DNA from 3 places in the Paenibacillus sp. 1-8 genome. Region 3 is predicted to be linked to each of the others. Evidence: riboswitches for the same ligand, from Rfam matches in the RefSeq annotation. Region 3 holds a riboswitch; each other region holds the start of a gene.
The links. Region 3 has a riboswitch for thiamine pyrophosphate ahead of AC0WRU_RS13025 (thiamine phosphate synthase). Riboswitches for the same ligand answer to the same signal wherever they lie in the genome.

Region 1 (2,201 bases), 1.3 Mb from region 3:
TGGGGGAAGAGAATGCCTATTCAGACAGGCAGGATACGCCAGTTCAAGCAAGGAGGATCGAACTATGAGTGTCGGACATATCCTTTATATTTTGGTGCCGATTTTTTTCGTTATTATTTTAGGGTGGTTAGCGGGGCATTACAAAAGCTTTGACGCCTCTTCCTCGAAAGCCCTAAATGCGCTCGTCACCAAATTTGCGCTGCCCGCGCATTTATTTATCGGCATTACGACCACCAGCAGGAAATCCCTTATCGAGCAATGGTCATTCTTGCTGGCTCTGTTCATTGGCATTGTCGGCTTTTATGCTGTTCTCCTTCTATTGTCCCGCTTTGCGGGGAAGCAGTCGCTGAAGGATGCCTCCATGTTTGCTTTGAACTCGGCACAGCCGACCTTTGCTTTTATGGGCATTCCCGTGCTCGGCGCCATCTACGGCTCCTCAGCCGTGGCGATCCCCATTGCACTTACCGGCATCGTAGTCAATGCCGTCCTTGACCCGGCGGCTACCATTATAGCTACCGTAGCCAGCCGGAATTCAGGCAAGGAACAGAACGGTCACCTCGGAAGTCTAGTCTGGGACTCCATTTTTCACGGTTTAAGGGAACCGCTGGCGCTCGTGCCGCTGATTGGCGTGATTTTGACCTTGTTCGGCTTCCATTCACCGGATTTGCTGAGCAAATCGTTGAATCAAATCGGTGACATTACCTCCGGGGCCGCTTTATTCGCAGTCGGTGTGACCATTGGCGTGCGCAATATCAGTTTCAGCATAACCGCCATTGCTATCGCGCTGTTAAAAACGATTGTACAGCCTTTATTGATGCTGCTGATTGCCTACCTGTGCGGCCTTTCGTCTGCCGATACGGTGAAGGCAGTATTGCTCGTTTCCTTCCCTGGCTCAGCCGTCGCTGCCATGATTGCTACGCGTTTTGAAAGTCTGGAATCGGAAACAGCTTCCTCCTTTGTCATCAGTGCCGTCATTTCTCTTGCTACACTGCCTGTGCTCATTTCGCTATTGATGTAAATTGTTTCCTATTAGACATTGGACCCTGTCGCGAATTCTTTCGTGTAGTTGGAGATGACGGTTTAACATAACAGATGAACGAATGTACAGTAATAGTCAAAAGAATAGGAAGTCCACTAGGGGAGCCGATGATGGCTGAGACAAGAACGTATCTTGGACCCTTTGAACCTGATCTAGTTCGTACTAGCGTAGGAAAGTGGAGCCTTCGTATATAAGGTCCCTGGTGTTTTTTTGCGCATTGGACCTATGATGAAGCCGCTCCAGTTTTCGGGGCGGCTTTTTGGCGTTGTTCCGGAACTGTATTCTTACGGGACTTCCTGCTCTTGATTTTGGTGGAGGTGGGAAAATGAGCTTATTAGTGGCGGAGACGCGCTGCTTACAAAGGTAACTGGAGCAGGCTGCCCATGCCGTGCAGGGTCCGGCGATATTGCATGAGCTGCCTAAAGCGGGAATTCATGTGCCGATCGTCGGGATCGGGGGCATTACTATAGACCGTGTAGAGGAAGTGGGAACAAGCACGGGAACAGCGCGATACGTGTGTGAACGGAAATTTGCTGATAGAGGTATTTAACTACTGGCTGAGGCATCATTCGTCGTAATAAACAGAAGCAGTCTTCCTGAACAGATAGGCTGCTTCTGTTTATAGAGCATATCACTTATCCATGACTTGGGTGCAGACAAAAGATTTTTCTTTGAGGTAGTATACATTCCCTCGTCTCAAATCCAAATTAATTCATACTTATCCAGTTCGATCCTTTTATTTACAAAAAAAATGGACTAGGAGTATAATATTTTCGCGGGTATCAAGGTGAATTCTGAAGAAAGGGAGTTTATTTAGTCACGAAGAAAAAATTATGGGCCTTGCATTGAGTTCGTGTCTTTTATTGGGGAGTGTTCCCGCGTATGCTGCTGACAGTACGGTAGAACCTAACCAAGCAGTTGATCCAAACTTGGTAATCTCAACTAAGGAAGAATTGACTATCCCTAATAATGTAACTGTTTATTCAGTTACTGCGTTAAACAACGCTTCTATAACATACGATCACAATTCGGGAATTGATTGGGATAAAGGAAACAGACAGGTTTGGGGCAACACTCAGGCCCAGCAAGGGAATGTAAAGCTAGACAGTTATACGAGAGCACGTTTTGAACATACATGGGCTCAGGGTGGATCAGTTTATGG
Region 2 (2,201 bases), 2.4 Mb from region 3:
TACCGTCCATCGGCTGTTGACCACGCTGGAGGATCGCGGCTTTGTCGTTCGGAATGCCGCAACGGAAAAATATCGGCTTGGCATCCGGATATGGGAGCTGTCCACCCATTTGTCGCAAAGCGACGAGCCGGCGATACTGCTACAGCCAGCGATGGAAGGATTGCGTGATCGTCTGGGCGAAACGGTCAGCTTGTACCTGCGCGATGGCAGCATGCGTATTCGTATTCAGGCCGTGCAGAGCAATCAGGCGATCCGCCGCGTTGCGCCAGTGGGTGCAAGCATGCCGCTGGCTGTAGGAGCCTCCAGCAAGGTGCTGGCGGCCTTTATGCCGCCGCAGGAGCTGGAAGCCCTGCTAAGCGGGGATGAATGGCCGCCCTCGGTAGACCCGGAGGTCTATAAGGCTCAATTGCAGGATATTCGTGAGAAGGGCTATGCGACCAGCTATGAGGAGCGGGAGCCGGGCGCTGCTGCTGTGGCTGCGCCTATCGTGAATCGGAAGGGACAGGTCGCTGCGGCCTTGTCTGTATCCGGCCCGGTCAGCCGACTAGCTCCCGAGACGCTGCATGATTTTGCCCCGATTTTGATGGAGGCGGCGAAGGAAATGGGGCTTATGCTTCCGTAACAAGAATTGAGAGTAATGAGGCGATCAGAGCGAATTTTAAAGGCGATCTTGGAAAAAGGGACCGGAAAAGGGTTGCCAAAGCCGTAAATTTGAAGTAATCTGATGGGGATGGCGGGCTGTCCGTTATAGCCGCCTCATGCGAACAGAATTAACAGAGTTACTGGGGGAGCCTGTAATGCCGGGCTGAGATGGAATCGCACTAGATTCCGGACCCTTTGCACCTGATCTGGATCATACCAGCGTAGGGAAGTAATCGGCCATTGAAATGTATACGTAGCCGCTGTCTACGGCAATGCATTCGGAGTATGTTTCCGCGTGCGTAGCCGTCTGCATAGCTGTTTCGTTAGATTAGCCGGTTCCCCTGGGGAACCGGCTTTTTTGCATAGATAGCCAGCCTGGGGATGGTTCCGGATCGGTGTGTCATTTCATCGAAACGGGAGGAATGGACAATGAAACCGACAGAAACAGAAGGAACAGTAGGGAACGCAGTGGATGAACAGACAGGAGGGGTGAAGCCATTTCCGGGGAGCCGCAAGGTATATATTCAAGGCTCGCGGCCGGACATTGCCGTGCCGGAGCGTGAAATCGCCCTGCATCCCACACATACGCCGCAGGGCACGGAGCATCATGAGCCGTTACGTGTGTACGATACGAGCGGTCCCATGACCGACGAAGCCTATCAGGTCGATATCCGTAAGGGCTTGCCTCCATTGCGGCGAGCTTGGGCACTGGAACGAGGCGATGTGGAGGCTTACGAGGGGCGCGCCGTCAAGCCGGAGGATAACGGATTGAAGCCCGGCTCCAAACGGGAGACGGCTGAATTTCCCGGCGTAACCAACCGTCCGCTCCGTGCGCGGCAAGGGCGTAGTGTAACGCAAATGCATTATGCGCGGCAAGGGATCATTACGCCCGAAATGGAATTTGCGGCCATCCGCGAAGGGGTGGAGCCTGAGTTTGTGCGACAGGAGTTGGCGGCAGGACGAGCCATTTTGCCTTCGAATATCAATCACCCGGAAAGTGAGCCGATGGTGATTGGGCGTCATTTTCACGTGAAGATTAATGCGAACATTGGTAATTCTGCGGTTACGTCCTCCATCGAGGAGGAAGTGGAGAAAATGACCTGGGCTGTACGCTGGGGCTCGGATACGGTCATGGACCTGTCCACAGGCCGTAACATCCATACGACACGTGAATGGATCATTCGTAACTCCCCTGTGCCGATTGGGACTGTACCGTTGTATCAGGCGCTTGAAAAAGTGAACGGCGAAGCTGAGGCGCTAACGTGGGAGCTGTATCGTGACACGCTGATTGAGCAGGCGGAGCAGGGCGTGGACTATTTTACAATTCATGCGGGCGTGCTGCTGCGGTATATTCCGATGACGGCAAGCAGAATGACGGGAATTGTGTCCCGTGGAGGGTCGATCATGGCGGCTTGGTGTCTTGCGCACCATCAGGAGAACTTTTTGTACACGCATTTTGAAGAAATATGCGAAATTATGAAAGCCTACGATGTGGCCTTTTCCCTCGGAGACGGTCTGCGTCCAGGCAGTATCTATGATGCGAATGATGAAGCACAGTT
Region 3 (2,201 bases):
AAAAACCACTGTCTGTTTGTACGCCACAAACTCGCCCATTCTGTACTACGAGTTGCTCCGCCTGTGTACCAGAGCATATTGTTGCTCCCAGTACGATAGCTGCCCCCGTATAAGCACGACAAAGCTGGGCAGGAGAAATCTGTGTCTCCTTTGATCGGTATATAGCCCCGATCACTTGACCATCCAAACCTGGAATTCGGCGGGCCAATTCTCTGGCATCCCACCACACAGGATGATCACCCTCTCGCGCAATAGCCGCATTCCAGCGTTTTTGCCCCTCTGCTTCCGAACGGAAGGGAGTCACGAATCCTTCTGTTCGGAATTCCACCGCAACACCGGACAAACGCTCCAGGTCACGAACCAGCTCGGGAAATGCATCCCGGCTTGTGCGAGCGAACTGTGCCAACTCCGGGTCGGTGAATTCTTCACTCTCTGCTGCCAGCATCCCAACCGCAGCCCCTGAGGCTCCCTCGCCCGGAATGAATCGTTCCACCAATATCGTACTGCGTCCCTCCTTGGCCATATGATAAGCAATGGAGCTACCGATGACACCTCCACCAATCACCAAGCATTCAGCGTGTCCAATAGCTTGTGCCTCTGTTTTTATCTCTGGCATATGTTCCATCTCTCCTCTCCACTAACGATTCTGCTTGCAGCGTCCTACTTCCGTTTCACCACTTCAGGCTGTGAACTACCCGATCCGCCATTCGCCTGTACGCCATCGCAGCCGCAACGGGGGACTCAGCCTCCCAGATGCCGGACATCACCGCAATTCCGCTTGCACCCGCAGTATACAGCTCGGGAATATGGCGTGGTTGTATGCCGCCTAGAGCAATTACAGGGATGCTCAGCAGCCTGCATATGCGCTCAAGCTGTGCTATACCTCGTGGAGTAACACCAGGCTTGCAGTGAGTCTCATACACATGACCATAGAGTACATAATCCGCTCCTGCCCGTTCGGCAGCCTGTGCCTCCTCCAAAGAATGCACCGACACCCCGCAGCGCGTACCCTCTGGAAGTATACTTTTGACATCCCCAACAGGTAATCCGTTAGCCGGTAGCTGGATAGCTCCAACGGAGGTAAGCAAAGCAACATCCACTCGGTCATTTACTGCAATTTGCTGTAAAGTAACTCCCAGATTTGCCATATTGCGGGTCAATGCAAGGAGTTCAGATGCACCCTTCTGCTTCAACCGCACGTGTACATAATGAACATACGGATGAATAGCAGCAGCCACTTGGGCAGTATGTGCATGTGCATCGGAATCGCCTTCCATCGTAATTACGTGCAATTCGATCTCATTCTCACCTCACAATAGACTAAATGGTTGTAAGCTGACCCTGTATCTTTACAGTCTCATATCGTGCTATACGGCATGGACTAGCCACGTTTACCAGCAAAAAAATGAAGGGGCACGGGATATGAACACGAACATATGAACACGAACGAAAACGCAAAAAAACCACTTCCCAAAGGAAGTGGTTTAACGTACGTCCAATAACCGAACGGACCATTATATCCGTATACGTATATCGTCCCACGTACAAACAAAGTAATGATTTCGTAACCTCGTTTGTACGGCGCTCACTTCCCTACGCTGGCATAACCCAGATCAGGTGCAAAGGGTCCGAAATCCGTTTATTCCGTCTCAGCCGCATGGGCGGCTCCCCTAGTGTAACTATTTTATTGTATCAGCTAAAGATAGCTTAGCATATTTTCCTATTCCTGCAAACCCCGCTTCTTGTGAAGCTTGGTACAGAACTGGATATTTAGTTGACTTTACTTGACCATTCTTCCACATTCCACGTTTTGGTTACCCAATCCTCGTAAAAGTCCGGTTCGTGAGATACGAGCAATACCGTTCCTTTGTATTCCTTCAAGGCACGTTTCAGCTCATCCTTCGCTTTGATATCCAAGTGATTGGTAGGCTCATCGAACAGCACCCAGTTACTTTCCCGCATTAGCAGTTTGCATAGGCGGACTTTGGCCTGCTCACCACCACTGAGCGCGGATAGTGGACGGGTGATATGCTCATTTTTCAATCCGCAACGCGCCAAATGCGCTCTTACTTCATGCTGGTTCAAGTGTGGGAATTCATTCCACACATCCTCAATCGGTGTAACTTTCTCTGCTCGTACTTCTTGCTCAAAATAAGCTGGCTGCAAGAAATCCCCTTGATAGGTCTTGCCGCTGATTGGCG

Region 1: it holds a riboswitch for thiamine pyrophosphate, as region 3 does, so the genes downstream of both, thiE (thiamine phosphate synthase) here and AC0WRU_RS13025 (thiamine phosphate synthase) in region 3, are expected to answer to the same signal.
Region 2: it holds a riboswitch for thiamine pyrophosphate, as region 3 does, so the genes downstream of both, thiC (phosphomethylpyrimidine synthase ThiC) here and AC0WRU_RS13025 (thiamine phosphate synthase) in region 3, are expected to answer to the same signal.

What each region holds. Positions count from the first base shown of each region.
Region 1 is NZ_CM149995.1:4,166,884-4,169,084, forward strand. Features, by position in the region: gene AC0WRU_RS19060 (AEC family transporter) at 65-1,018, shown strand; TPP riboswitch at 1,127-1,230, shown strand; partial or broken gene thiE (thiamine phosphate synthase) at 1,419-1,526, shown strand; gene AC0WRU_RS19070 (hypothetical protein) at 1,873-2,201, shown strand, end outside.
Region 2 is NZ_CM149995.1:459,344-461,544, forward strand. Features, by position in the region: gene AC0WRU_RS02030 (IclR family transcriptional regulator) at 1-622, shown strand, start outside; TPP riboswitch at 775-887, shown strand; gene thiC (phosphomethylpyrimidine synthase ThiC) at 1,072-2,201, shown strand, end outside.
Region 3 is NZ_CM149995.1:2,880,662-2,882,862, forward strand. Features, by position in the region: gene thiO (glycine oxidase ThiO) at 1-616, opposite strand, end outside; gene AC0WRU_RS13025 (thiamine phosphate synthase) at 672-1,292, opposite strand; TPP riboswitch at 1,574-1,682, opposite strand; gene abc-f (ribosomal protection-like ABC-F family protein) at 1,771-2,201, opposite strand, start outside.